One region of the Brevibacillus sp. FSL L8-0520 genome, then DNA from elsewhere that is predicted to be linked to it. Evidence: predicted binding sites of a transcription regulator. Region 1 holds the regulator's gene; the other holds the start of a gene.

What was found. The regulator CtsR, encoded in region 1, represses protease genes until heat stress. The targets are predictions, from matches to a motif close to ATGGTCAATAAAGGTCAAACA.
Region 2: clpP (ATP-dependent Clp endopeptidase proteolytic subunit ClpP) is a predicted target of CtsR. The motif match lies at 11,266-11,286, and genes of this name have one in related genera.

What each region holds. Positions count from the first base shown of each region.
Region 1 is NZ_CP150171.1:302,502-317,628, reverse strand. Features, by position in the region: gene cysE (serine O-acetyltransferase) at 1-169, opposite strand, end outside; gene gltX (glutamate--tRNA ligase) at 581-2,047, opposite strand; gene ispF (2-C-methyl-D-erythritol 2,4-cyclodiphosphate synthase) at 2,130-2,603, opposite strand; gene ispD (2-C-methyl-D-erythritol 4-phosphate cytidylyltransferase) at 2,600-3,292, opposite strand; gene NSQ24_RS01790 (PIN/TRAM domain-containing protein) at 3,367-4,458, opposite strand; gene NSQ24_RS01785 (DUF1573 domain-containing protein) at 4,750-5,145, shown strand; gene pssA (CDP-diacylglycerol--serine O-phosphatidyltransferase) at 5,237-5,965, opposite strand; gene disA (DNA integrity scanning diadenylate cyclase DisA) at 6,080-7,156, opposite strand; gene radA (DNA repair protein RadA) at 7,167-8,537, opposite strand; gene NSQ24_RS01765 (ATP-dependent Clp protease ATP-binding subunit) at 8,658-11,111, opposite strand; gene NSQ24_RS01760 (protein arginine kinase) at 11,207-12,271, opposite strand; gene NSQ24_RS01755 (UvrB/UvrC motif-containing protein) at 12,290-12,808, opposite strand; gene NSQ24_RS01750 (CtsR family transcriptional regulator) at 12,837-13,301, opposite strand; gene NSQ24_RS01745 (HAD-IA family hydrolase) at 13,514-14,185, opposite strand; gene NSQ24_RS01740 (glycosyltransferase) at 14,195-15,127, opposite strand, start outside.
Region 2 is NZ_CP150171.1:4,736,423-4,751,549, forward strand. Features, by position in the region: gene rpoN (RNA polymerase factor sigma-54) at 1-1,235, opposite strand, end outside; gene NSQ24_RS23205 (iron ABC transporter permease) at 1,397-2,437, opposite strand; gene NSQ24_RS23210 (iron ABC transporter permease) at 2,430-3,440, opposite strand; gene NSQ24_RS23215 (iron-siderophore ABC transporter substrate-binding protein) at 3,614-4,609, shown strand; tRNA gene NSQ24_RS23220 (tRNA-Arg) at 4,763-4,837, shown strand; gene NSQ24_RS23225 (hypothetical protein) at 5,378-5,833, shown strand; gene NSQ24_RS23230 (hypothetical protein) at 5,983-6,333, shown strand; gene NSQ24_RS23235 (DUF4023 domain-containing protein) at 6,487-6,624, shown strand; gene NSQ24_RS23240 (hypothetical protein) at 6,690-6,824, opposite strand; gene NSQ24_RS23245 (branched-chain amino acid ABC transporter substrate-binding protein) at 6,895-8,142, opposite strand; gene NSQ24_RS23250 (hypothetical protein) at 8,544-8,801, shown strand; gene NSQ24_RS23255 (sigma-70 family RNA polymerase sigma factor) at 8,930-9,535, shown strand; gene NSQ24_RS23260 (zf-HC2 domain-containing protein) at 9,522-10,082, shown strand; gene NSQ24_RS23265 (polymer-forming cytoskeletal protein) at 10,084-11,211, shown strand; gene clpP (ATP-dependent Clp endopeptidase proteolytic subunit ClpP) at 11,332-11,928, shown strand; PreQ1 riboswitch class I at 12,173-12,217, shown strand; gene NSQ24_RS23275 (QueT transporter family protein) at 12,226-12,711, shown strand; gene NSQ24_RS23280 (H-type small acid-soluble spore protein) at 12,774-12,953, opposite strand; gene NSQ24_RS23285 (hypothetical protein) at 12,974-13,147, opposite strand; gene NSQ24_RS23290 (HPr family phosphocarrier protein) at 13,277-13,534, opposite strand; gene whiA (DNA-binding protein WhiA) at 13,588-14,538, opposite strand; gene NSQ24_RS23300 (YvcK family protein) at 14,545-15,127, opposite strand, start outside.

The DNA.
Region 1 (15,127 bases):
AAATAGCCCGCGCAAGCGTAAACCAACCGGCTTTCCAGCACTTATGGGCAATGCGATGTCCCCATATCGCATGAAGTCCGGAATACGTCAACACCACTTCGAATGTGCTGCGTGCTGCCGGATCACGCTCAAATACTGCCTGAATGTCATCCCTCATCTGTGAAAGCACAGGGTTTCACCTCCTGCTTCGTTTACCTCTCCAAAAATGATTGCTGAAAAAAATGATTGTAGAAAAACAAAAACGCCTCTGCCGCCTTCGAATCAGAAGGAGGCAGAGACGGGTTGAACCGCGGTTCCACTCTGCTTAGATCGCCAATTGTCCGTCAAAATGAACGAACACGGCAAATCTCGCTCTTTCCCGATAACGGCGGGCCACCGATTGCCCTACTGCCGGTCTTGTCAATACAGATAGACGCCGGGTTCGGGGTCACAGCTCACAGGTGCATTTCCTGACAGGTCTCGCCGGACGGCTCTCACCTTTCCATCCTCTCTTTGGACGAGACTTGCTGCAGTACTCTCCTGGTCATAGCTATATTGCATCAGGCGATCAAAAACGTCCGCCCTTGCAGTATTCATTTCCTTACTCGCCGTTTGCCAATACGCGCTTTACACGCTCAAGCACGGTCTGTTGTCCCAGCAGATAGAGCGTTTCCGCCAGATCGCGGCCATGCGCCTGACCGGTGGCCGCAACGCGGACCGGCATGAACAGAGCCTTTCCTTTATGGCCTGTTTCTTTCTGCACGTCTTTCAAAATGGCCTTGATCGTATCTGCATTATATTCAGCAGCCGCCTCAAGGTGTTTGGCAAAGGAAGTCAATACCTCCGGCAATTGCGGTTCCTTGAGTACAGCTCTTGCCTCTTCATCGTACACCACTTCTTCGAGGAAGAAAAGAGCGGCCAGCGGCACAATCTGCGCACAGTACGACATCTGCTCCTGATAGAGGGCGACGATGCTGCGTACCCACGCCTTTTTCTCCTCGCTCAGTTCCTCATCGATAAAGCCGGCTTTTTGCAAATGAGGAATGCACATCTCCGTAATCAGATCAACCGATTGACGTTTGATGTAGAAGTTGTTCATCCAGTTCATTTTCGTGGAGTCGAACACTGCCGGCGATTTGCTCACGCGCTCTTCCGAGAACAGCTTGATCAGCTCGTCCAGCGAGAAGATCTCTTCTTCTCCGCCTGGAGACCAGCCGAGCAGCACCAGGAAGTTGACGATCGCGTCCGGCAGGAAACCGAGCTCGCGATACTGTTCAATAAACTGGATGATGCTCTCGTCGCGCTTGGACATCTTTTTGCCTTCCTGATTGAGGATCAGCGCCAGATGGCCAAACTGAGGCGGCTCCCAGCCAAACGCTTCGTAAATCATCAGCTGGCGAGGCGTATTGGACAGATGCTCCTCCCCGCGGAAGACGTGACTGATCTTCATCAGGTAGTCGTCAATGACAACAGCAAAATTGTAAGTCGGGATCCCGTCCGGTCGACAGATGACAAAGTCGCCCATCTCTTTGGAATCAAACGTAACCTGCCCGCGAATCAAATCGTTGACCACGTACTGTTTGTCATCCGGCACCATAAAGTGGATGGATGGGGTGCGGCCCTCCCTTTCGTACTGTTCACGCTGTTCCGGTGTAACATGGCGATGCTTCTCCAGGATGCGCGGCGTTTCTCCACGGGCGATCTGTTCCTCACGCTCCGCATCGAGCTCTTCCTTGGTCGCGTAACAGTAGTACGCTTTCCCTTCAGCCAGCAGCTGATCGATGTACTTGCGGTAAATGTCGAGACGATCCATCTGGCGGTAAGGTCCGTACGGGCCGCCGATGTCCGTCCCCTCTTCCCAGGTGATGCCCAGCCACTTCAGATTTTTCATCTGTTCTTCGTCGGCGTTTTCTACGTTCCGGGTCTGATCCGTATCCTCGATCCGAACGATGAAAGAGCCTCCGTGATGCTTGGCGAACAAATAGTTGAAAAGTGCAGTGCGCGCACCGCCAATATGTAAATGTCCAGTCGGACTTGGAGCATACCGTGTGCGGATTTCTTTAGCCATGATTGCGCCATCCTTTCGTGAAGCAATAATCGCTTCCTTCTGTCACTTCGTATCTACGGGTTAATCTTACACCCAGTCCGCATTACTTGACAAGCAAGCAGGCGGCTTGGGCAGCAATTCCCTCTCCTCGTCCGGTAAAGCCCAATTTTTCCGAGGTGGTGGCCTTTACGTTAACCTGCGACAAATCCTCTGCTTCAAGCACTCTGGCAATCAGCTCGCGCATCTGCGGAATATAAGGGGCCATTTTGGGAGCCTGCGCAATGATCGTAGCGTCGAGGTTGCCCAGACGGTATCCCTTTTGTTTAACCAGCTCCCACACATGCTCCATCAGCTTGACGCTGTCGGCATCTTTAAAGGCAGGGTCCGTATCGGGAAAGTGACGGCCGATATCGCCCTCGCCAATCGCCCCGAGCAATGCGTCGCTGATCGCGTGCAGCAGGACATCAGCGTCCGAGTGGCCGAGCAGCCCTTTTTCATACGGGATCGTTACTCCGCCAATAATGCAGGGACGTCCCTCCACTAATTGATGTACATCAAAGCCTTGTCCGATTCTCATAATCCCTCTCCCTTTCTTCTCCGCAAGATTTCTTCTCCAAACCACAGATCATCCGGCGTGGTGATCTTGATGTTTTCGTAACTTCCCCGGACAACACTGACGGTATGCCCCAGCCATTCGACCAGCATCGCGTCGTCGGTACCTGTCTTGCCTGCCTGCAATGCCGCTTCATGCGCCTCTCGCAACAAGGAAACGAGAAAAGCTTGTGGGGTTTGGACCGCCCACAAGCTCTCGCGTGCCGGGGTCGACTGGACTACTCCGTCAGCCCCTACCACTTTGATGGTATCCTTGACGGGAACGGCCATGATCGAAGCCCGATCACGCCGCACCTGCCGAATCATCTCGCTGATTTGTTCACGAGTTACGAAAGGACGGGCAGCATCGTGTACCAGCACGTACGAGCAGTCTGAGGAAAGAGCAGCCAAGCCGTTTCTGACGCTGTCCTGCCTTTCGGCTCCGCCAAGCACAACGGTCAGCTTCAGCTTCTCCTGGCGCTTCCACTTCAGTACCTCTTCATGATCCTGTGCGCTTACCACCAGTACAATTTCCCCGATTTCGGGATGGCTGGTGAACAGGCGTACCGTACGAGTCAAGATCGGCTCACCGCCAAGCGGCAGCCAAAGCTTGTTACGTTCTGCTCCCATGCGCTTCCCGGAACCAGCCGCAACGATTACGACTCCCGTTTCCACGTTACTTCCTCTCCAGTCTCTCTGCTCTGGATGTTCGAAAAGGGAGGCTGCATCCCTCCCCTTCGCTTCATCCCTTACAACGCTTTTTCCAAAAGCTTCGGCTTGGCGAAGATCATCCTTCCAGCCGATGTTTGCAATACGCTGGTTACGAGCACTTCCAGATCGTGCCCGATGTAGTCGCGGCCGCCCTCAACGACGATCATCGTGCCATCGTCGAGATAAGCCACTCCCTGGCCATGCTCCTTGCCGTCCTTGATGACTTGCACAGTCAGCTCTTCGCCCGGGAGCACCACCGGTTTTACTGCATTGGCCAGATCGTTGATATTCAGGACAGCCACTCCCTGCAGCTCGCACACCTTGTTCAGGTTGAAATCATTGGTGACGACTTTGCCGTTCATCACCTTCGCCAGCTTGATCAGCTTGCTGTCCACTTCCGAAACTTCTTCAAAGTCTCCCTCGTAGATCTGAACCTTTACCTTCATTTCCTTTTGAATCTTGTTTAGAATGTCCAGACCGCGACGTCCGCGGTTTCTTTTCAGTACATCGGAAGAATCTGCGATATGCTGCAGCTCCTCCAGCACAAAACCGGGGATAACGAGTACGCCCTCGAGAAAGCCGGTCCGGCAAATGTCGGCGATTCGTCCGTCAATAATCACGCTTGTATCCAGGATCTTGTACTCCACGTTGGACGGAGACCCGCCACTTTCCTTCTTGGACTTGTCCTTGCGCCCGATGGAAAAGACGGACATGATCTCGTCGCGCTTGCGGAATCCCACCTGAAAGCCGAGATAGCCGAGTAATGCGGAAACCATCAGCGGCAGCAAATCGCTGACTACCGGTATCGGGATGTTGCTGAGCTGGAGAAATAATAAAAAGGCAACGATAAGACCAATAATCAACCCCAAAGCTCCAAACATGACATCCACGATCGGCAATTTTAACAGCGTCTCTTCACCCCAGCGGACGATTCTCAATGTGTAATCGACAAACCAGTTGGCGAAGAAGAAGAACAGCACGGCTCCCAAAACAGCTCCGATGTAGCTTGTGTACTTAAAGTCACCAAAATTTAAAAGCGTGTTCAAGAGGTTAAAAAGATCAGGACCAAACTTGAAGCCCAAACCTCCTCCGACAAGTATAAAACAAATTTTCCCTAATCGGCGAACCATGCTTTCACCTCCTTGATATTAATATAGACAGAAGCTTTGCTGAAAAACCCTGCTTATCAAAAACATAATGCTAACGAATATGCTGCGAGACTTTCCCTCACTATAACAAAAGTTAAATTCTAGTGTCAAATAGCCAAAAATTTTAACATACATGGCAATTTAACGTCAATGGAGAACTTCCGTTTCCCTCGGTTTCAAATTGACAGCAGCCGGATTCCCTTCTTATAATGACAGTAATGCATTGAATAAAAATTCTGAAGATGGTAGCAGCCTAAAGCAGAGGTGAATCATATGGAAAAGCGAAACGTGGACGACTTTCAATCCCAAGTTTCGGAGCTGCTGATCAGACATCGCAGCGTTCTGGACGTTATGTCCAAAGTTCAAGAAAGCACAGCCCGCATCAACCGTTCACTCACCAAAGCCATCACCGAATGCGGCTGTGTCGAAGTAGTGGCCAGAAAGCAAACCTACGATCCCCAAAAAAGCCTGCAGGATAACCAGACACTGCTGGACACACATTTTTCCGGCCCTTTGTGCGAGCATTGCCGTGACGTAGTTACCGCTGAACTGGGCAAAAATCTCTTTTATCTCACTGCGCTATGCAATATTACTGATATCCGGCTCGAAGATGTCATCCAAAAGGAATCGGAGCGGTTACATACCCTTGGTGTATTTAACCTTTCATAAAGCTCCCATTTGGTATTACGAATGAAACAACAAAAAAGTTGCGTGCTCACAGAAAAAACCCGCTTCCATAGAGCGGGTTTTTTGCGCGCGGTTATTCAAATGGCAGCGATTCGTTTTCTTCCTTCTTTTCTTTTCGCAATTTTTTCAGAAGTAGGTCAACGTTTTTTTTTATCCCGTAAAGTGCGTAAAATGCCAATGGCAAGAAGACAATTTTCGGGAACTGCTGCGGGTATTTGACCGCGAAAACGACTACGATCGCAACGATAATGGGTGTGATCCAATACGCTGCTTTGGGAATCCCCACTTTTTTGAAGTTGGGGTACTTGATGTTGGATACCATCAGAAAAGCGAGCAGCAGCATGCTGACCGCGAGCAACGCTACATTAAACACATGATGGTACAGCGCAAGCGTAGCCAACACCCCGCCTGCAGCCGTAATCGGCAACCCGATAAAATAGCCTGGCACACCTGCTTGTACGTTAAAACGGGCCAGTCGCAAAGCACCGCAGATCGGGAAAACGGCTGTCACGAAAATGCCGATCAAATTGAGATCTTGCAGGGCCACCACGTACATGATAAAAGCCGGGGCCACTCCAAATGTAATCACGTCGGAAAGAGAATCCAATTCTTTGCCAAATTCGCTCTGTGCATTCAGCATGCGAGCCACGCGTCCATCCAGACCATCCATCAACATACCAATAATTACCGTAATCGCAGCATACTCCACATATTGGTTGCCCTGAAAGGCGAGAATGATGGCTACGATACCCAAGAACAAATTGCTCACGGTTAGCATGTTCGGTAACGATTTAACGAACATAGACTACCTCCTGGTTTCCTGCGCAAAGGAGAAACGGGTATGGCAATTCTGCCAGCCCTTGCTTTGTAATCCTTTGGCAATATCAAAACAATAATGTCTCTATCCTATTCTAACTCAAATGTGTCTGTCAATGAACACCTGTTCTTGAATTCTCTTCAGTCCGTCTTTGATCGCCCGTGCGCGAACCTCTCCAATGCCGTCAACCTCGTCCAGTTCTTCGATCGTTGCCATCATGATTCGGGGCAAATTGTGAAAATGCTCAACGAGATTTGAGATGATTGAAATGGGAAGGCGAGGAATTTTGTGCAGGATCCGATACCCGCGGGGCGAGAGAGACTCTTCCAGCATGTTCGGGTTGGCCGAATAACCGAGAATCCGTAAAAAAGCCCCCATTTCGAGCACCTCTTCTGCTGAGAGCTTTTTCATCTCCTTCAAGACTTGCTCTGGCTGCACGGCAGGATTTTTGGCGTAATCGCGGATCAGCATGTGCGCTTCTTCTTCGATATTGCCGACCAATTCCTCCAGCTGCATGGTGACAAGCCGGCCTTCCGTCCCTAATTCGTATATATATTTGGTGATCTCTGCTTTAATGCGCAGCACCATTTCGATTCTCTGCAGCACAGAGGTTACCTCATGGAGCGTCACCAGCTCTTCGAACTCCAGCGCTCCGAGGTTGGTTAGGGTCTGATCGAGTACAGCCTTGTACTTTTCCAGCGTGGAAATCGCTTGGTTGGCCTTGGCCAGAATCACGCTGATCTCGTTCAGGACATAGCGGAATGGACCTTGGTACAAGGTAATGACGTTGCGGCGCTGGGAAATGGCGATGACCAGATAGTTTGTGTGCAGTGCTGTTCTTTGCGCCGTTCGATGGCGGGTCCCTGTTTCACTCGAAGGGATCGCAGCGGGAGGAAACAACTGGGTATTGGCATACAAGATTTTTTTTGCATCCTCACTAACTATGATCGCCCCGTCCATCTTGGCCAATTCATATAAATGTGCCGGAGTGAAGTCGCAATTAATGGAAAACCCCCCGTCGACAATGTTCTTCATATCCGGACCGAATCCGACAACGATCAAACCGCCGGTTTTGGCCCGCAGCACGTTTTCCAATCCCTCTCGGAGCGGGGTTCCGGGAGCAACAAGACGAAGCACATCGCTGTAGACAGGTTCTCTTTTGTTTGTATCAAGCATACAGGTGCCCCTACCCCCTTAGCACTTCGCTTAATGCTTCCGAAATATTGCTTACACCGACTACCTCGATGTCCGATGGAACGTCAAGACCGCGGATATTTTTGGACGGGATGATCACCCGTTTGAATCCTAGCTTGTGCGCTTCGCGAATCCGCTGTTCAATCCGGGACACGCCGCGGACTTCACCCGTTAATCCCACTTCCCCGATCACGACATCATGGGGATTGGTCGCGTGATCGCGAAAGCTGCTGGCAATGCTGACAGCTATCGCCAAATCGACAGCGGGCTCATCCAAACGGACACCGCCAGCCACGTTGACATAGGCATCCTGATTTTGCAGCATGAGACCCATGCGCTTCTCAAGCACTGCCATGATCATGCCGACTCGCTGGTGATCCACGCCGGTAGCCATCCGACGCGGGGTCACAAAGCTGGTCGGTGCAACCAGCGCCTGAAGCTCTACCAGAACCGGCCTGGTTCCCTCCATGCTGGCCACTACAGTCGAGCCAGCGACGCCGACCGGACGTTCTGCCAAAAATATTTCCGAAGGGTTTCCAACTTCCTCCAGCCCCTTTTCTTTCATCTCAAAGATGCCGATTTCATTCGTCGAGCCAAAGCGGTTTTTTACTGCTCGCAAAATGCGGAACGTATTATGCCGTTCCCCTTCAAAGTACAAGACCGCATCCACCATATGCTCCAGCATGCGGGGCCCGGCAATCGCGCCTTCCTTCGTCACGTGACCGACGATAAATGTCGCGATTCCTTTTCCTTTGGCGATTCGCATCAGTTGAGAGGTTGTTTCCCTTACCTGTGCGACACTCCCCGCCGCTGATTGGACAGCGGGATGGAAGACAGTCTGAATCGAGTCGATGATCAGGACCTGGGGATCGACCTGGGCAATGTGCTGCTCAATGAGCTCCAAATCGTTTTCTGCAAGCACATACATCGGCGGCGTGCTCATTCCGAGCCGATCGGCACGCAATTTGATTTGCTTGGCGGACTCCTCGCCGGATACGTACAAGACCTTTATTCCCCCGTGTGCAAGCGCGAACGACGTTTGCAACAGCAAGGTAGACTTCCCGATCCCCGGGTCTCCGCCGACCAGAACCATTGAGCCGGGAACGAGCCCTCCGCCCAGAACCCGGTTTAATTCACCTATCGTTGTATCCATCCGCGGCTCTTCTTCGCCGGCCACCTCTGTCAGCGGAAGGGCTGCTGTTTGCCGCTGTCCGCCACGCAAACTCTCATGACGGGAGGCGGTCTTTACCGCAACCTCTTCCACCATCGTATTCCAATTGTTGCATCCAGGACATTTCCCCATCCATTTGGGCGATTCATAGCCACATTCTTGACACGCGTATTTCGTTTTATACTTGGACATAGTTTGTACCTCGTTTTGGGATTCTCCTCTATACGATTATCATACATGATGAAAACAAAAAAAGAATACCTCCTGTATATTGAGGAGGTACCCTTTCTAAACGTTTGCCTAAACCTCTGGTTATGAGGTTGTTTTCTCCAGACGTTTTACTACAAGCTTTTCATCTTCAGCATCTATCGAAACAGTGTCGCCTTTGCTGATGCTGCCTTTCAAAAGTTCTTCGGACAATCTGTCTTCGATGTTGCGCTGGATAGCGCGGCGCAGCGGCCTTGCCCCGTAAGCGGGATCGAAGCCCTCCTTGGCCAGCACTTTCTTGGCAGCATCGGTAAGTTGGAAATCGATCTCCTGCTCTCTCAGACGCTTGCGAAGATCTTCGGTCATCAAGGAAACAATCTGCTCGATATGCTCCTGCTCCAGCGAGTGGAAGACGATGACTTCGTCAATCCGGTTCAGGAACTCGGGGCGGAAGCTTTTCTTCAGTTCTTCCATGACCTTGTCTTTCATGTCCTGGTATTTCTTCTCTGTTTCATTGCCGGCGGTGAAGCCGAGCGTTGTGTTTTTCTTGATCAGGTTGGCTCCGACGTTGGATGTCATAATCACAACCGTGTTGCGGAAATCAACGGTTCTGCCTTTGGAGTCGGTCAGGCGTCCATCGTCCAGCACCTGCAGGAGAATGTTGAAGACATCCGGATGCGCCTTTTCAATTTCGTCCAAAAGGATGACGGAATACGGTTTGCGGCGGACCTTCTCTGTCAGTTGACCGCCTTCATCGTAACCGACATATCCCGGAGGAGCTCCGACCAGACGCGCCGTGGAATGTTTCTCCATGTACTCCGACATGTCGACCCGAATCATCGCGTCCTCGTCGCCAAACAGCGTCTCGGCAACCGCCCGGGCCAATTCCGTTTTCCCTACCCCTGTAGGGCCAAGGAAGATGAAGGAGCCGATCGGACGTTTCGGGTCTTTCAAGCCGGCACGAGCACGGCGGACGGCGCGAGCAACCGATTTGACTGCCTCATCCTGCCCGATCACTCGATCATGCAGAATTTCTTCCATTTTCAAGAGGCGCTCTGTCTCTTCTTCTTTCAGCTTGACGACCGGGATTCCGGTCCAGTTGGCCACTACGTGGGCGATATCTTCAGGAGTGACCTCCATGTTCAGTTGGCCCTGACGCTCTTTCCAGTCCTTCTTCGTTTTTTCCAGTTCTTCGCGCAGCTTCTGCTCCTTGTCGCGCAGAGACGCTGCTTCTTCGAACTCCTGAGACTGGACAGCCGCGTCCTTTTCCTTGCGCACTTCTTCCAGACGCCCTTCCAGTTCCTTCAGATTAGGCGGAACAGTAAAGGATTGGAGACGTACTTTGGACGCCGCTTCGTCGATCAAGTCAATTGCTTTGTCCGGCAGGAAGCGGTCTGTAATGTAACGGTCAGACAGTTTTACCGCCTGTTCAATCGCTTCATCGGTAATTTTCACACGGTGATGCGCCTCATAGCGATCACGCAAGCCATGCAGGATTTTGATCGCGTCCTCTGTGTTCGGCTGATCGACCTGAATCGGCTGGAAACGGCGCTCGAGGGCTGCGTCCTTTTCAATATACTTTCGGTATTCATCCAGCGTGGTTGCGCCGACACACTGAAGCTCACCGCGTGCCAGAGCTGGCTTCAAAATGTTGGATGCATCAATCGCACCCTCTGCTCCGCCTGCACCGATCAAGGTGTGCAGCTCGTCGATAAAGAGAATGATATTTCCGGCCTGACGAATCTCATCCATGATTTTTTTCAGGCGGTCTTCAAATTCCCCGCGATACTTGGTGCCGGCGACGACTGTCCCCATGTCCAGCGTCATCACGCGCTTGTCGCGAAGCGTTTCAGGGATTTCGTTGTTGATGATCTTTTGCGCAAGTCCTTCGGCAATTGCCGTCTTCCCGACACCAGGCTCCCCGATCAACACGGGGTTGTTCTTGGTGCGGCGGCTCAACACCTGGATCACTCGCTCAATCTCTTTTTGGCGTCCGATCACCGGATCAAGTCCGCCATCACGGGCGATTGCGGTCAAGTCTCTTGCCAGACTGTCCAGGGTCGGCGTATTGGCCGCAGGATTGCTGCCTGACGGCTGGTGGGAATTCATCATTTCCGAGCTTCCCAAAAGCTGCAGGACTTGTTGGCGGGCTTTGTTCAGGCTTACACCCAGATTGTTCATGATTCGTGCGGCAATGCCTTCTCCTTCACGAATCAACCCAAGCAGGATATGCTCGGTGCCCACATACGTGTGCCCCAGCTTTCGGGCTTCGTCCATGGAAAGCTCAATCACTTTTTTGGCACGGGGTGTGTAGTTTGGGGTATAGTTTCCGCCCGCTTGCTCAGTCCCGCGGCCAATCAAGGATTCTACTTCACTTTGAATTTTATCGAGACCAAGTCCGAGCGACTGCAACGCCTTGGCTGCAATCCCCTCTCCTTCACGAATGAGACCGAGCAGCACATGCTCTGTTCCGATATCCTTATGACCCAATCTAACGGCCTCTTCCAAGGCGAGTGCCAACACTTTTTGCGCGCGTTCGGTAAAACGTCCAAACATCATATCTTCTGCACCTCCAGTAACCATCTTTATATTCTATGCGTTGTTTCCTTATATTTTTGCGTATAACAGCGATGATGGACAGCGAAAATTCTTGTTTACTGTCGAGCAGACAGTTTCTCCCGAATCAGCCTTGCTCTGCGTTCGTCCCGCTGGTCGGGCGACAGCTTTTGACCTGCGTGATGCTGCAGGAAGCCCGGCTGAGTCGTCACGAGCAATTCATTTAAGACGAGATGGGAAATGTTTTTCACAATCCCCAGATCAATCCCCAATCTGACATCGGAAAGCCTTTGGGCTGCTTCCTTGGATTCAACCGTCCGGGCGTACTGAAGAATGCCGTACGACCGGAGAATCCGGTCCTCCAAAGTGATTCTGGAGTGTTCAACCAGGTACCGGCGAGCCACTCGCTCCTGCTCAATGATCTGCCTTGCCACACCGTACAGGTTGGAGAGGATATCCGACTCGGACATCCCGAGCGTCACCTGGTTGGAGAGCTGGAACAAGTTGCCCAGCGCTTCGCTGCCCTCTCCGTAGATGCCCCTCACGACCAATCCGACTTGATTGATCGCCTGCAATATCCGGTTGATCTGCTGTGTCATCACGAGCGCCGGCAAGTGAAGCATCACCGATGCCCGTATCCCTGTTCCCACATTGGTCGGGCAGCTCGTCAAAAAGCCTCTGTTTTCATCGAATGCGTAGTTTACATGTTTTTCAAAAATGTCGTCGATTTTTGTTCCCATATCCCACGCCTGCTGGAGTTGGAAGCCTGGCATCAGCACCTGGATGCGAATGTGGTCTTCTTCGTTTACCATGATGCTGATCGATTCGTCATTGCTTAACAGCACGGCTCCCTTTCGAGATTCTTCTGCCAAATGAGGGCTGATCAGGTGTTTCTCGACGAGGACGCGCTTTTCCAGCGGATTTACCTGTTCCATCTGGATGAGCTCGAGTGGTCCGAGCTTTTTCATCGCCTCGGTCTCGCTCACTTCTGTCACCTTGCGAACCACTTCCTCTGCCTGCGAGTCAGTAGCCAAAAGCGGGAAGGGATGCTGGCGAAGGTTCCGTGCGATCCGAAGCCTTGTACTGATGACGATGTCGGAATCAGGGCCCTCGCCCTTCATCCAGTTGCTCCAAGGGTTTTGCATAAACTGTTGTTGGGACATGTTCCTCACCTCCCCTGTTTACGATTGACCCAGCTTTTGTTCAAGTGCCTTGATGCGGTCGCGAATTTCCGCAGCTTTTTCAAACTCTTCGCTGGCGATATGCCGTTGAAGCGCTTGTTTCAGTTGCTCCAGCTCCTTGCGCCGCTTCAGTTGGCCGCCGGTACGTTCCGGAACCTTGCCGATGTGCTGCGTATTCCCGTGAATCCGTCGGAAGAGCGGATCCAGGCGGTCACCCAAAAACGTGTAGCAGTCGCTGCAGCCAAAGCGGCCGCTCTTGCTGAATTGGGCGTATGTCAGTCCGCAGGTCTCGCAGCGCAGCGCTTTGTTTGCCGGAGTGTCCTGTGTTTTTTTCTGTGCCGGATCGAAATGGAGCAGGCCGGAAAGGAGATTATGGATGCTGAAGTTATGAAAACCGGGAAAGACGTCTCCTTTTTCCTGGGCACATTGCTCGCAAATATGGTATTCGGTTTTTTCACCGTTGACGATCTTGGTCAGATGAAGCGTAGCCTGTCGTTTGCCGCATTCTTCACAGTTCATCCTATCGTCCCTCCTGCCAATGCATTGGTTACCGCAATAAAATCGTGGCGATCATCTGCTTTAACATGGTAGCCCGTAAACGGTCTCTCAATTCAGCATCCACTAAAAGCACACTGCGCGAAGTAGCGATCTTCATGAGAGCCGCCTCCCGTTGACTGACCAACTTTTCCTCCAAAAGGCGGTCGATGATCGCATAACCGACACCTTGCGTGATGCTTTCGCCAATCAGCTCTTCAGTGAGCAGCTCCTGCAGTTTGGCTTTGCTGACAATCTGTACCTTTCGAATCCGGATGTAGCCTCCGCCGCCACGCTTGCTTTCGACGACGTATCCCTTTTCTACAGTAAATCGGGTATTGATGACGTAATTGATTTGAGAAGGCACACACTGAAAGATGTCGGCAAGCTCGCTACGCTGGATCTCGATAGAGCCGTCTGGACTTTCCGTTAAAATTCGCTTTAAATGCTGCTCTATGATGTCCGAGATGTTACGCATTAGTCGCCTCCTGTTCACAGTGTTTGCTCTTTGATTATTGACTTTGACTATCTTTGACTTTAATTATAATGCGTTTTTTTGGGGTTTGCAAGAGGGTGAGACACTTTCTAGTGTTGGCAAAATGGACGGAGTTGAAACCAAAACGAAAAAGCCATCCCTCTGGAATGGCTATAAGGATTGCGCTTTTTCATTGACCGGCAAATCGTCTATTTTTATGTGTGCTGCTGATAAGGTATATGCGCCAAAAGATCGGTAAATCGGGTAATGATCACATCAGCACCATCGAGCTCGCCTGGCTTGGCGAATCCGAAGTCACACCCGATCGTTTTTAACCCGTTAGCCAGCCCCGCCTCCACATCGGAGTGCCGATCCCCGACCATGACCGCTTGTTTTACCTGATAATCCTGAAGCAGCTTGGCCACGAGGTCCTTTTTGGATCGGGTGCCAAAACGTCCAGCCGAGTAAAGATCAGTAAACAATGGTTTGATCCCGAAGTGCTCGCAAATCTCGTCGATATAGCGCTCCAACCCGTTGCTGGCGACAAAAAGTGCTGTTCCGTTGGCATGCAGCTCCTGCAAGACCTCGCGAACTCCCGGGTACAAGTCCGCAATCCCTTGTTTCAACAAGATCAGTTCATTCTTCAGCATCAGCTTGTCTGCTACTTTCTTGATCTCTTCGCTTGCTCCTGGAAGCAGTTTCTCCCACAGTTGTTCGATCGTCATCCCCAATACATTGGTCAGTTCCTGCTCATCGGGGGTGGCTCCGTTCCAGAGCCCTTTCTCTCGCAGCTCCTCAAATGTCTTCTGGAATGCGGGTGTGGAGAGCCGCTCTGTTTGCAGCAGCGTACCGTCCATGTCAAAAAGAACTGCACAGGGAATGCTCATGATGTCCTCCTATCCTTCTTCTCCCGCCGAGCTTTGCATGTCGTTGCGGATAAACTCAGCGATATTTTGTGCCGCTTTCGGTTTTGCTATTTTTTGAGCCATCCTCTTCATGTATTCCACCTTCGTGGGATCATGGAGCATCTCGTGAATAAAGTAGATCAGCTGCTCGGATACATGGGCGTGAACGGCACATCCATTGTTTAACAAGAAATGGCTGTTTCGCTCCTCCTGTCCTGGGAGCGGGTTGTAAATAATCATGGGAACCTGCTTGCTCATAACCTCAGCCGAGGTCAAGCCGCCTGATTTGGTTACAATCAGGTCGGCAATCTCCAGATACTCATGGAAGTTGTTGACAAAGCGCAGCGGTATCACATTGTGCCGATACGTATTCTCGGTTACCTTGCGATACAGCTTGTCATTCGTCCCTGTCAGGATAAACGCGGTTATTGGCATATCAATATGCTCCAGACCGGCAAGAACTTGTTCCATTGATCCAAGGCCCAATCCCCCGCCTGACAATATGATGCTCAAGTGATCGGAGGGTACCTGGAGTTTTTCCCGAACCTTATCCTTCTCCAGAGGCTGGCTATATTTGCGCATGATGGGTATGCCCATCGGAATGAACTGGGCATGGTTGTGCCGATAAATGTCCACCAGATAGTACAGCTGTTCATGAGCGATAAAGTAATAGTTAATGTGATGATTAATCCATGATGGATGAATCGTATAATCCGTGATAATGGTATAGATCGGTTCTCTCCAATCGTTTCGGCCTTTTAGTACGGAGAGCATGCAACTGGCAAATGGATGCGTCGCAATAAAAGCATCTGGTTGCACACTGTTGATCAGTTTTTTTAGTTTATTGGCCAACAATTTGTTCATTAACACGTTCATGTCAAAAAATCTGGTTTTCTCGGTGTTGTGGTAAATGCGTCCCCACAT
Region 2 (15,127 bases), 970 kb from region 1:
TGCTCGATCAGCGCCTTGATCCTGCGTTTTACGCTTTCCGAAGAAGTCGCTTCTCCGTTCGCTGTAGAAAGCGCCGAGGTAAAAAAGTATTTCAGCTCGAAAATGCCTCGCGGCGTCTGTACGTACTTGTTGCTCGTCGCCCGGCTGATCGTCGATTCGTGCAGCCCTACCCGCTCGGCGATTTCCTTTTGCGTCATCGGCTTCAAATAATGAATGCCGCGCTCAAAGAAATCCCGCTGCATGTCGACGATGGCCTGCGTCACCCGCATCAGGGTGAGACGGCGCTGCTCCAGACTTTTTGCCAGCCACATGGCGGCGTTCAGCTTTTCGTGGATAAACTGCTTCGCCTCTTCCTGGCTCTTTTGCTGGCTCAGCATTTTTTCGTAAAAGCTGTTGATTTTAAGTCTGGGAGTTGCCACATCGTTGACCAGGACGATGTATTCGTCGCCCACCTTTTCAACGGCTACATCCGGAATCACATACCGCGTCTCCACTTGGGAAAAGGCTGCGCCCGGACGGGGATTCAGCGTCCGCAGGAGATCGGCTATCGCCTGAACCTCCTGCACCGTACAGCCCACCTTGTCGGCGATGCGCTGGTAGCGGCAGTCAGCCAGGTCCTGGAGGTGCGAGGTGACGATCTCAACGACATGATCATCGTCCTTCCCCATGTGTCTGAGCTGCAGAAGCAGACATTCTTCCAGGCTTCTCGCGGCTACGCCGGCAGGATCGAAATGCTGCAGAACAGTCAGGACGTCCTCCAGCTCTTCAAGATCGGCGCCCAGTCGCTGGGACGCCTCCTCCAGGGTAATTTCCAGGTAGCCTTTTTCGTCCAGGTTTCCGATCAAAAACAGAGCGATTCTCCGCTGCGGCTGCGTAAAGCTTTTGAAATAGCCGAGCTGGCGCTCCAAATGTTCATACAGCGTAACCGACCGTTGCGTAACGAAGTCCAGCGGATTGTAAGTGCTTTCATTTTTGCCCGCCGTATATTCGCCCGTCGCCCGATTGCCTACAATTTCCTTCCAGTCAATTTCCGGCAGCGGCTTTTCCATTTTTGCCGGTGCCAGCTCCACCACCGCTTCCTGCAGCTCGAACACGGGATTTTCATTGGCTTGCTCCTGCAAATACGAGACGAGATCGACGGCCGAATATTGTAAAATCGTAATGGCCTGTCTGAGCTCCGGTGTCATCACAAGCTTGAGTGTCTGTTCTTGATAAAGCCCCAGCCCCATGTTCATCTGCGTCCGCCCCCTCTCAGTATCCAGTTTTTTCGACATGTGCAGTTTCACTTTTTTTCATTATATTCGCTTTTTCATGCAATTTTCCTGCCAATATCTGAATAAAGAAAGGAACCATGAAAAAAGGCGACTCCAACCATCGGAATCGCTTCTTGAAAAATCTACCCTTGCCGGCTTTTGTAAAGCAGGTACATGAAAAAAGGCGCTCCCACCGCTGCGGTAAACACTCCGGCTGGAATATCGAGCGGAACAAACAGTGTGCGGGCTCCAAGATCTGCCAGCAGTACCAACAACGCGCCCAGCAAGGCCGAAACGGGAAGCAGCGTGCCATAAGACGAGCCCACCAGCTTGCGGGCCATATGAGGAGCCATCAGGCCGACAAACCCGATTCCTCCCGCGATCCCTACAGCCGAGCCCGCCAATGCCACGCTGACGGCAACCAGCAGCAGACGCTTACGCTCGACCGGTACGCCCACTCCTCTCGCCACATCCTCCCCCAGCTCTTGGGCATTCAGATTGCGGGCCTGCACGACAGCGATCAGCAAAAATCCGGCGATCCACGGAAAAACAGCAAGGACATGGTCCCATGAAGTGCCGTACACCGTGCCGGACAGCCACCCAAGCGCCTGGGATGCCAGGTACAGCGGACCCGCGACCATGAAAAAGACAGTCAATGCAGACATCGCAGTGGATACGGACACCCCGATCAAAGCAAACCGATAAGGAGATACCCCCCGTTTCCATGCGGCCAGGTATGTAAGAGTGGAAGCGAAAAAACCTCCTGCCAAGGCTACCAAAGGCAGCCACTGGATACTGAACTTTCCGTCAGAAAAGGCGATAAAGGCCACGGCCGCGGCTGTTGCGCCAGTAGTTGTCCCGGTCAAATCCGGCGAGGCCAGCGGATTGCGGATCAGCGCTTGCAAGATGGCACCCGATACGGCCAAAGCCGCCCCGACCAGGAGAGAAACGACAATTCTCGGCATTCGCAAGTTTATGACGATCATTTGATGCGTACTGTCTGCCACTCCTACTAATGATCTCAACACTTCCGAGACCGGGATGCGAATGCTGCCCAAGCCGATGCTGATGATGGCGACCGCTGCCAGCAGGATGCTCAGCAGCAGCACGATACCGATGTTCCGCTTGTCTATCTGGAACGAATACGAAGGCTTGTGGCTGCGAACAACGGTATATCTATTCATGGGCCTTCCTCCTTACGATGGCAATGATGAACGGAACTCCGATCACAGCCGTTGCCACCCCGACAGGCACTTCCTTGGGCATTAGCAAAAAGCGGGATATAAGATCGGCTGCCACCAGAAAGATGGCCCCAAATACGATACTGTACGGAATGATCCAACGATAATCATAGCCGATCAGATACCGGCAAATGTGCGGGATGATGATACCGACAAAGCCGATCGGACCGGCAAGAGCCACTGCGCCTCCTGCGAGAAGAACCACTACCAGCACGATACCTGCCTTGACCCAGACAATTTTTTGCCCCAGGCTTTTGGCCACATCATCCCCCAAAGACATCAGGTTTAAGGACCCTGCCAGCATCCAGGCAATGATCCACCCGCATACCAGATAGGGAACGATCAGCAGGGCGTGGCGCAAATCGCGTCCCGACACAGATCCAATCAACCAGTTAAGGGCTTCTTCAAGCGCCATGTTGTCTATGAGCATGAGCAGCGATGTCAGCGACGAGGCAAACGCAGCGACTGCCGCGCCGGAAAGGGTCACTTTTACCGGCGACATCCCTCCCCGTCCGGCTGATCCAAGCATGTAGACCATGACAGCCGTCAAGCTTGCTCCGATAAAGCCAACCCACATCAGCTCGGTAAACGAAAACACGGGACCGAAGAGAAACAGGGACAACACGATCATGAAAGCTGCACCGGAGTTGATTCCAAATATAGAGGGGGAGGCAAGCGGATTGCGGGTGAGTGCCTGCAAAAGAGCCCCCGCTACCGCCAGACTCCCCCCGACAAATGCGGCGACGATCGCCCGGGGCACTCGCGCATTTTTGATGATCAAATGCTCATTGCTTCCATTGAAACTGACATAGGCCTCCACCGCCGTCGAAAAACGGAAATTTTGCAGGCCGAGCAAGATACTCGCAACGACGGCCACGATCAGCACCGCAACGGCTGCGACCAGTACGACAGATTTTTGGATTCGGCTGGACAAGAGAAATGGCACACGTATTCCCTACTTTCCCCAATTGCATTGGTAACATTTTAGTATCCCTTTCACCTTCTAGTCAATGAAAATGATAATTATTATCAAAAAACTGTTGACACCTATTTTCCAAATACAGTATGTTGTCTACAATGATAATCACTATCAATCAGGAGGTTTTCATCATGTCGGCAATTCACAAGCCATCGTGGCAGCTTTTGATCGCAGCAGCATTGTCTCTCATGCTTTTGGTCACGGGCTGCAGCGGCGGCCAAAACAACACGGGCAGCCAACCGGCGCAATCTCAGGGCCAGGACCAGGCTGCAGCCACTGACACCAAGAGCGACATCCGGAAAGTAAAACACGCGATGGGAGAAGCCGAGATCAAAGGTACCCCGGAGCGCGTCGTTGTCCTGACCAGCGAGGGGACAGAAGCCCTGCTCGGTCTGGGTGTCAAACCTGTAGGCGCTGTGCAGTCCCCGCGCGGAAATCCGTGGCATGACCATATTAAAGACAAAATGCAGGATGTAACCGTACTGGGCGATGAGGCGCAGCCAAACATCGAACTGATCGCGAGCCTCAAACCAGATCTGATCCTGGGCAACAAGGTCCGCCATGAAAAAGTATATTCGCAGTTGTCCGGCATTGCCCCGACGGTATTCTCCGAGGATCTGGCGGGCAAATGGAAGCCCAACTTCATGCTGTATGCCGAAGCCCTTGGCAAAAAAGCCGACGGTGAAAAGCTCCTGGCCGACTTTGACAAAAAGGTAGAAGAGGCGAAAGCAAAGCTGGGCGACAAAACAAAAGCCAAAGTATCATTGATCCGCTTTCAGCCAGGGAAAATCCGTCTTTACATGAAGGATACCTTTGCAGGCGTCATGCTGAGCCAGCTGGGCTTTGCCCGTCCGGCCTCTCAGGATAAGGATGAATTCATGCAAGTGATCGCAAAGGAACAACTGGCTGATGCCGACGGCGATGTGCTGTTTTACTGGGTATCGGATCATGGAGAAAAGAAAGAAGGCTCCAAATATAGAGAAGAAGTGATGAACGACCCGCTCTGGAAAAACCTCAATGTCGTGAAAAACAACAAAGTGTTTGAAGTCAACGACGTCGTGTGGAACATCGGGGGCAGCATTTTGTCAGCCGAACTGTTGCTGGACGATATTTTGAAGCGCTTTGATGTAAAATAACACACACTCGACAGAGCAGTATGGGCCCACCCCTGCTGCTCTGTAAGCTTGTACATGGAACCATTTCCCCTTCGTGCATCCCAACATCCGGGTTGCAATTTTTTCATTTGCATCTGTCCGCCTTATCTTTTATAATTTAAGTTATCCTATTATGCGCCCGTAGCTCAGTGGATAGAGCAGCGGTCTCCGGAACCGCGTGCGGAGGTTCGACTCCTCTCGGGCGTACCATACTGACTTTAAACGACGATATGACGGGATTCTGGCGGTGATTTGCCGGACGGACTGGCGAGCAAATCGGCAAAACCGTTCCCCTGCACCGTGTACCCCATACCCGTTATGTACTCGTTCCTGATATGTGCAAGCCTCCGTTACATGAAACGGAGGCTTTTATTATGCAAAAACGACCGTGGACAGCGCTAATACATAGTGCCGCTACGGAAGCACCTAAAAGAGTTACGATTGATGCTGCGTTTTTACTGGCTCCCCCAACGTTAGCCTCACGTTCGACTTTGTTCGACTTTGTTAACCTCACGTTCGACTTCGTTATACTCCGCGCTGCACACCGTTTCATCCTTCAATAAAGTCGTCATATACCGATCGACCTCCGAATTTTATTGCGCTCGAATGCGCCGTCATAGAGATTGCCGTTCTAGGAAGGCGGGTGTGCGGCTTTTTCTTTACATTTTTTACCATAAACCTATTTGCTTTTGAGAAACAAAGGTTTACAATTCATTTTGAATTTACATTATTTAGAAGTGATGTTTTATTATGGTTCTTAAAAAATTGAAGAAAACCACTCTGCTGCTAGCCTCTTTAATGGCAATTACTTCGCTTGTACCTTCCATTTCCTTTGCCAAAACCGAGGCAACCGCATCTGCCCAGGGCAATAACCGGCCTTACGTGAGCATCACCACCCCTGCTTCAAACAAAGAGTACAGCCCGACCATCTACTATAATGAGCAGCCAAAAATAACGTGGGTCCAATCTGATCCAGATGACAACACCGTATTTAGTACATTCTGGGTTCTTGTCTATGATAAAAACGGCAGTATTTATAGCTCTGGTGTACTGCCCCAAAACACAAGCAGCAATACGCAGTCCTTCGAAATTCCCGTTTCACTGCCTAGAAATGAAACGCTTGGTGTATCAGTAGGTGTCCAAGACGAATCTGGAAACTGGAATTGGGGAGCTGATGTGCACTATATGTACATCCAAACTCCGTAATCTATTTTGGCGCCTGTTGAGCATTCCAACGGGCATCGTCATCTTACTAATACTGAATAACTTCGATAGGCGTCGTTTGCAGCGAAAAGCGTTTTGTATATGGAATTTACAGTATTGTTCGTTCATTTGAAATAAAGGAGCGGGTCTTGATGAAGAAAATGAACCTTATCAGGTCAGGTTTGCTGGCCATTCCCTTGCTTTTGGCAGGACAAGCTGCGGCTAATGCCGAAGCCTTGATCGCCCCATCGCAAGCTGCAGTCGGCGTGGCAAGCGTTACTGAAGTCAATGTGAACCTGGATCTCTATCAAAATCCTATTTACGATAGTCTTCCCAGCGGCCCCAATTACACACACTACATCTCCTACGAGTCAAAACCGGGCGGGATCAGCATCGACTCCCGGGGTCGAGTGATTGCCTCTTCCACAGGCTACTACAAGGTAGATGTTTACTATAGCGGTATGCTTGTTTATACATTCAACTTCAATGTAGGTCCTATGTAAACATTCGCTTGGGACTAACAAAACAAAGCCGATCATCCTTTTTCTGCAAGGATGTCGGCTTTTCATAATAGGCGTTAACTGGAGAGCCGTAAATGTTTCCTGACCAATTGGGCCATAGTAAGAAAGCGTGATGCCAATTTTGGGAGGTGCCGCATGGATTTTACCAAGATGAGCACAAAGGAGTTCGTCGGAAAAGTTCACGAAGCGCAGGCCCATGCTCAGGAGAACAAGGAGCACAATGGCTACGGCCACCCGGAAAAACGTCTCCCCAGCAAACAGCGCATCCGCTAAAAAACGCCCTGGAGATTGCTCCTCTCCAGGGCGTTTCCTTATGCTCCCTCTCAAGGCCTGACCTGCTACTGCGGGTCTTGCCTGTTCAGGTTTTTGTCCTTTTCGGACTTTTGCTTTTGGGACGTTTGCTTTTGGGACGTTTGCGATTTGCTGCTGTGTCCCTGATTGTTGCCGTATTGGGTGCTGCGGTTGTTGGACATGTGGATACCCCTTTCAAAGGTAGTCGCAATCAACCGTAGTATGTCCTGTACGGCCCTTCCCCATCAGTCGTTACTTCGCTTCCCCTACGAATACCTTTTGACCGTTCTCGTATTTGTACACGTAGACAGACGCGAATTCGTTGTCGCCTTTTTCGTTGAATGTTACTTTTACGAACTGGCCTTGGAAGTCTTTTGTTTTATGGACAGCATCCAGGACTTGCTCGCGAGTCGGCTTTTGTCCGTTGTTCGCTTTAATCGCTTCTTCCAGTCCATGCAGCATGACGTTCATGGAGTCATAGCCAAAGGAAGTGAAGATCCCTACTTTATTGCCTGTGCTCGATTCAAATTCGCTGATCCACTTCTTGCCCTCTTCTGTTGCGGAAAGATCGCCTACAGTGGAGGTAAAGATTACGTTGTTCGCGTTGTCTGCGCCCGCAATTTTCACCAGGTCAGCAGAGTCGTAGCCATCGCCGCCCATGAATACGCCTTTGTAGCCTTTTTCACGAGCTTGCTTGATCAGGATGCCGGCATCGGAGTAATAGCCGCCGAAGTAGATCATTTCAGGGTTCGCGGCGAGGATTTGGTTGATCACGGCGCTGTAGTCTTTCTCGCCGGCAGTGATGCCCTCGTAGCCCGCAATGGTTACGCCGTCTTTCTCAAATTGCTTTTTCACTTCATCAGCCAGGCCTTGGCCGTAGGCTTGTTTATCGTGAACGATATAAGCGGATTTCACACCCAACTGGTTTTTCGCGTAAATTGCAGCCTTGGAGCCTTGCTGGTCGTCGCGCGCACAGATGCGGTGAACGACCTTCTTGCCCTCGTCAGTCAGGTTGGAACCTGTGGAGGACGGAGACACCATGACCAGCTTCTCTTGCTCGTATTGCGCCGATGCCGTAATCGATGCACCAGTCGTCACGTGACCGACAACACCGAGGACATCCGGATTGGAGATCAACATTTGGGCTACGGCCACGCCTTGCTTCGGATCGGCCTGGTCATCCTGTGTCAGCATCTGGACGTCGAAGCCCAGCGCTTTAAACTTCTCCTGATTTTGCTTCAGTGCGTACTCGGCACCGGCCTTTGCCGTGCTTCCGTAGTCGGAGTACTGCCCGGACATTGGTCCTACTGCCGCGATAACGATTTTTTGCAGAGCGCCGCCGCTGGAAGAGCCGGTATTGCCGCCGGATTGCGGAGCCGGCTGCTCGCCTCCGCTGGCATTTCCGCCGCCCCCGCCAGCGTTGCCTCCGCCGCAGCCCGCAAGAGCTGTACCAAGCGCTACTACAGTTGCAAGAAAAGCCATAGTTTTCTGTTTTTTCATTCGAAAATCCCCCTTTTACTTTACGGACAAACAATGAGTCACCTTCTCTCATTGTAAAATAAATATGAAAATTTGCAACATATAAAGAGATTGGCAAAATCGATTGATATTGTTCACTTCATCGAAAATATTGATATTCGATACAAGACTCAAGTCCCAGTACAGTTTTGCGGCTGCCTTCATAATCAAAAAAGGCTACCCGGGCCCGGACGGGAAATTTTGCTTACCTGCCAAACGTCAACCCTTGGCATGATTTACCTACCGGACATCAGCAAAAACATGCCAAAACTATCAGGAGCATCCGCTCACAGTGGATAACCTTTGATCTATACCGCGAACAAATGTTTTTGTGCACAACCTGTTGATAAATCTGTGGATAATGTGGATGAGGAGGATTTTGCATGTCAGCCGACCGGTTTTACCTCATATATCAGGAAGCGAGCGATGAAGAATGCCTGCTGACCATCCAGCCTTACGACGACCAACAGGCCCTGGCGGAAGCGATCAACCGCCTGCAATCCCTGCAAGTGGACGAGTACACGATCATCAAAGGAAGAAAGATGAGAGCAGCGTTGCGGCTGGCTGTGGAGCTGCAGGAGGACGAAGATACACAGGCGGAAGCAGATGGGGATAAAGCCGCAGCGAAAGAAAACGGGTGATCCGCTTCGCTCACCTCCCCCGCTTTTCCACAACTTGTGGATAATTAAACCGCAAATAAATAGGGGGGCGGCAGTGAAATTTTTCCTGCCGGTCTTCGTATTTAGTATGGGGAGGAGGGGATACAACCATGGAACAAGAGTTGGCTCGGGCCAATGCAGAAGCGGTCCGGCTCGTGCAGCAGTTTCTCAAAGGACAGTCACGGGCCTTTCCCGCACTCGTCAATTTATTTACCCCCCGTGTCATGAGCATCATCAGAAGACTGGTCTCCAGTTATCATGATGCCGAGGACCTGCACAACGAAATTTGGTTAAAAGTAGCGCAAAATTTACACAAATACGACCCCACCCTGCCCTTTCATTCCTGGCTGTATCGCATCGCCTCCAATGCCTGCATCGATTTTTTGCGAAAGAGACGGGAAATTGCGCTTGAGGATGAGCAGCTGCATCAGCATGTTCACAAGCGTCCCTCCGGTCCCGTAAAAAGTCCGGAACTGTTTCTGCTGGAAAAAGAAAGCTATTCTGAATTGACGGCCTTGCTGGATTGCTTGCCCGAAACGGATCGTCTGATTTTGACTCTCCGATTTGTGCAGGAAATGAGTTACGATGAGATAGGAAGCATCGTCGGCATGAGTAAAAATACGGTCGGGACCCGCTTGTTCCGGGCCCGCAAACAATTGAAAGAGCAGTTGGATAAATACAGGGAGGAAAGGAGAATGTCCGATGCCGCATATTGATGAGCTTACCTTGATGATGTACAGTGACGGTGAACTCTCTAGCGAAGAAGCAGAAGCCGTCCAAAAACACGTTGACAGTTGTCACCACTGCGGCAGCTCGCTTGAGCAGCTGGTCGCGGAGAGGCAATTCGTGGCCGACCGCTTTTTCTCCGACGACCTCCCCCCTATGTCTTTCCAGCTCTACGACATGACCTCTGCACAGATTCATGGAATCGCCATCCTGCACAAGCGAACTCGCCGCCGCTTTCTGTGGCGCATGCTCCTGCTTGGCGGCAGCATTCTGGCCGTCGCTGTTTGTTACCTCGTGTTTTGGCAGCGAATCTGGCTTGAGTGGGTTGCGCCGGCATGGACCTCATGGAAAAGCCATCTTTTCTGGAGTTCGGCCCTATGGCTCAACGACAACGCCCGCGAATTTTTTCATGCTCCCGCATCGTATGTCATGGCGCTTCCCTTGCCGTTTTTCGTACTGGTCGGGCTGCTGCTTATCCTGAATATCCGTTTTTCGCCTCTCCCCCATTCGCGACTGTCCAAGCGGGAGGTGGATTGAATTGAAAAAGCTGCTTAGTCTGATTCTTTTTGTAAGTTTGCTGATTGTGGCCTCTACCGCTTATGCGTTTAGCGGGGTCATCTCTGATCGGTACTACCTGCCCCCTGATACCGCTCACCGCGGCGATCTGGCTGTCAGTGCCACCAAAATCATCATCGATGGCGTTGTCGACGGCGATGTGTACGCATTTGGCGAAAATGTCCAAGTCAATGGACGAATTACAGGGGATCTCCTTACGTTTGCAGCCGTAACACTTGTCACCGGCGAAATCGACGGCGACATCCGTTCAATGACAGACACGCTGCTCCTAAACGGGAAGGTGGCTGGAAGCGTTACCAATCTGTCGCATACCCTGGTTCTTGACCGGAACGGCAGTATCGGCAAAAACCTGCTTACGCTTGCGACAAGTGTTGATTTGAACGGCAAAATCGCGCGGGAAGCAAACGGCCGCATGGAAAACGTCAGGATTACGGGGAGCATCGGAGAGGGTATCTCCATGCTGTACAGTCGTACGATTCATATCGACGGGCCGGCCGTGATCGGCGGTGACTTGGTCTATACCAGTCCCCAACGGGCTGTCATCAGCCAAGGTGCGACGCTCAAAGGAGAGGAACGCTTCTCCCCTGCTCCGGTAGAGGAACCGGATGAAGGATTCTCCTATTTCCCGATTCTGCTCGGGCTTTCCTCCCTTTTGAGTACGCTGTTGCTCTGGCTTGCCATCCGCTTCCTGTTCCCGGCCGGATTGACACGTGTTTACCGGCAATTGGATCAACGAAAAGGCTCCACCTTTGTTTGGGGAGCGTGCCTGGTCCTGGGTATGCCGTTTTTGTCGCTATTGCTTTTGATCACGGTCATAGGAATCCCTGTCTCGCTTGCGCTGCTGCTGACGTTCCTGATCCTGTCCTGGTCGGCAAAAGTATTCGTCGGCTCATGGATCGGCATCCGAGTAGCCGAGCGCTTTTCGTGGAAGGTTTCTCCGCTCTTGGCCGAGCTGCTTGGTGTCGTCGCTCTGCAGTGCCTGCTGATCATTCCGCTGGTAGGCTGGCTGTTTGCACTGCCTGTCTGGATCGCGTTTTTCGGGGCATTGGTCGGCTCTGTCGCCCAGGCCAATAAAACTTTCCTCGCCTGACATGTTTAGCCGCACGTTTTTTGGAAATTATGGTGAAAGAGGCGTGCAGTTATCTGTTTGACCTTTATTGACCTTTTGTGTATGATATTCTTACAAAGAGAGGAGGAAGACTGAATGCACATGAATTTGATTCCAACAGTCATTGAACAGACCAACCGCGGAGAGCGTGCTTACGATATTTATTCCCGTCTTCTGAAGGATCGCATTATCTTTCTCGGTACTCCTATCAACGATACGGTAGCTAATATTGTCGTAGCGCAAATGCTGTTCCTGCAAGCGGAAGACCCGGATAAAGACATTTCCCTGTACATCAACAGCCCGGGCGGTTCCATCACCGCCGGTATGGCAATTTACGATACCATGCAATTTATCAAGCCGGATGTATCGACGATTTGCATCGGGATGGCCGCATCCATGGGCGCCTTCTTGCTGGCCGCTGGTACAAAAGGCAAGCGCTACGCCTTGCCGAACAGCGAGGTCATGATTCACCAACCGCTCGGCGGGGCTCAAGGTCAAGCCAGCGACATCGAGATCGCGGCAAAACGGATTATCAGAATGCGCGAGCACCTGAACCAAATCCTGTCCGAGCGCACTGGCCAACCTCTGGAGCGCATCCAGAAGGATACGGATCGCGATAATTTCCTTTCTGCCCAGGATGCGATGGAATACGGCCTGATTGACAAGGTCATTTCGACAGAGGCATCCGCAAAAAAATAACCGGCTTCGGCTGATTTACGTAGGACCCTGCCAGAGATGGCGGGGTTCTTTTTTAACCGGGGGTTCTCTATGCCAGAGTTCTCTATGCCAGGGGTCTTTTTACCCGGGTTCTCTTTTGGCCTCGGTTTCTTTTTTTGTCTCCGGCTTTTTTTATGGCTGCGATTTACCCGCTGCATCCTGGGCAGATTTCACGGTTGACTGGGCTCGGGGTAAAGCGCTAGTATAGTAACTTGGGTGTCTTTATACCCACGTGGTTCGAAACCATCCCACGATAAAAAACTAAGGAGCTAATTGAATATGAAAGTAAAAACGCTTGTCGCAAACGGTATCCTGGCGGCTTTGTACATTGCCGTCTCGATGCTTATTCAGCCATTTGGTTTTACCAATGTACAATTCCGCGTTTCAGAAATGTTTAATCATCTCGTCGTTTTCAACAAAAAGTACATGTACGGAATTGTCCTCGGCGTCTTTTTTACGAATCTGTTTTTCTCGCCCATGGTCGCCTATGACCTGGTATTTGGAGTGGGTCAGTCTGTGCTGGCGCTGCTTGTCACGATTGTTTCCATGCGCTTCATCAAAGGCGTCTGGGCTCGCATGATATTCAATACCATTGTTTTTACGATTACGATGTTTCTGATCGCGATTGAACTGAACCTGGCGTTCGGTCTGCCCTTCTACTTTACATGGCTCACCACTGCGCTTGGCGAATTTGTCGTCATGCTGGTCGGAGCTCCGATCATGTATGTTCTGAACAAACGGTTGAACCTCGAACAGCGGATTTGAAAAAGAAACCGAGCAATTGCCAGGAGATTCTCCGGCGCTGCTCGGTTTTTTGCCTTGTCCGCCTATTTCTCTACCAATTGACCGACGTCCACCGTTTTGCTGTCCGCCGGGTTGCCCTCTGTATGGACGCGGGCCTGCGCCGTTTTCTCGTCAACTCCGTCGATCCATACCGATTGTCCTTGATACTGTACCTCGATCTTGCTCTCGGAACGGATAATTTCCTGTGCGCGATTTACATCCATGCTCTTCGCTCCTTTACCGTTTATCGATCATCGCGAGCTGTGCTGGCTCCTGTCATGGTTTCGGTCGTGGTCTCTTCGATCAGGCCATTCTGATCGGTGACCTGTCCTCCGCCAAGCCCCTCGTTTACCATCCGGTCAATATCCATGTCGTAATCGTCTCGACCCTCGGTATATGTATCGCGTTCGGTGCTCACTTAAACTCCCCCCTTGTCAGCCATTTTTATATAAGTTAGCAATGCCCTGTTCGTTGTCGAAACATGCAGCTGATCCGGACAAAAAAAGACACCTTCCCGTAGAAAGTGTCTTTCCCTCTTGTTCTTTTGCTATTCTTCCTTGCTTACCAGATTGGTCAGGCTGGTAACCGCTTGAGACGCATCAGGGCCCTCCGCTGATATCGTGATCTCCGTACCCGAACTGATAGCGAGGCTCATTATCCCCATGATGCTCTTCGCGTTTACCTTCTTGTTTTCTTTTTCCACAAATACTTCTGATGCAAACCGGTTGGCCTCCTGCACGAAAAATGCCGCAGGGCGGGCCTGCAAACCGGTTTTCAGCTTGACCACAACCTGCTGTTGAACCATGGGTGGAACCTCCTCGCTCAGTATCTCTTATTACCGTCTAGTATACCATGTCTCTACACGGAAATATTTCGTTTTTCTCGTAATTTGTCAGCGATTTCGTTAATTTTTCGTAGCCGGTGATTGATCCCCGACTTGCTGACTACTCCGCTGGGAATCATTTCTCCCAGCTCTTTCAGGTTGATGTCCGGATGAATCAACCGAAGCTCTGCCACCTCGCGCAAACGCTTCGGCAGATTTTCCAGCCCCATTTCCTCCTGGATCAGCTGGATGTTCTCCATCTGCCTGGCCGCTGCATTTACCGTCTTGTTGATGTTGGCGATTTCACAATTGTGCAGACGGTTTACAGAGTTGCGCATATCTTTGACGATCCGCACGTCCTCGAAGTAGAACAGTGCCTGATGCGCACCGATCAGGCTGAGAAACTCCGTGATCTTCTCCCCTTCTTTGATGTAGAGGACGTAGCCTTTTTTTCGTTCAATGCACTTCGCGTTCAGCTTGTAGCGATTGGCCATTTTGGTCAAAGCCTCGCAAAAATCCTGGTACGAAGTAAAGATCTCCAGATGGTAGCTGGATGCCTCCGGGTGGTTTACCGACCCGCCCGCCAAAAACGCCCCTCGCAAATACGCAGCGCGGCAGCAAGACTTCTTCACAATGTCCTGCGATATCCCGCGCACGAAGGAAAGGCTCTCGTCCATAATTCTCAGCTCTTGCAGTATATCATTGGCTCTGTTGGGGATTCTTACGATGTATACGTTGTTCTTTTTCAGCCGCATTTTCTTGCGCACAAGCAGTTCGGCATGAATATTGAAGATTTTTTTCGTCAACGTGTATATCCGTCTGGCAATCGCCGCATTTTCCGTGGTCACATCCAGTACCAGACGCCCTGCACCGAATTGCAGGCTGCCGTTCATCCGAATCAGCGCCGCCAGCTCTGCTCGGCTGCAACAATCAGGTCCCTCCAGCATCGTCAGTTCCTTTTTCGTCTGTGCGGCGAATGATGACATCGTCCTTCACTCCTTCTCAATCTTCTGCGTCCGGCGCCTCCGCTTGATCAGCGAGACGACCTGCTTGCTGACGGCGGTCGCATCATGACGCAGATACCCCTCTTCAAACGCCACCAGCGGTTTGGCTACGATATGCAGTCCCAACTGGCGTAAGCGCTTTACATCACAAGCAACAGGGGCTGCTCCCTTCTCCGCATATTTTTCCAAGGTTTTATCGGGAATGGCAGCAGAGTTCACTATCACTGTATCCAAAAACGGTCCGCCTACATGATCGTACAGCACTTCGACATGTTTGGATGCGGAAAACCCGTCTGTTTCGCCCGGCTGAGTCATGACATTGCAAATATACATTTTCGGAGCTGTCGAATTCTTTACAGCGGCGAACAAGCCTCTCACCAATAGATTCGGCAAAATGCTCGTATACAGGCTTCCAGGGCCGATCAAGATCGCATCTGCCTCTTCGATGGCCAGCAGCGCTTCACTCAATGGCACAGCATCCTCGGGGTCCAGAAAGACCCGCTTGATCTGCTTGCCGGTCAATGGAATTTGCGATTCTCCCGCAATGATTGAACCGTCTTCCATTTCCGCC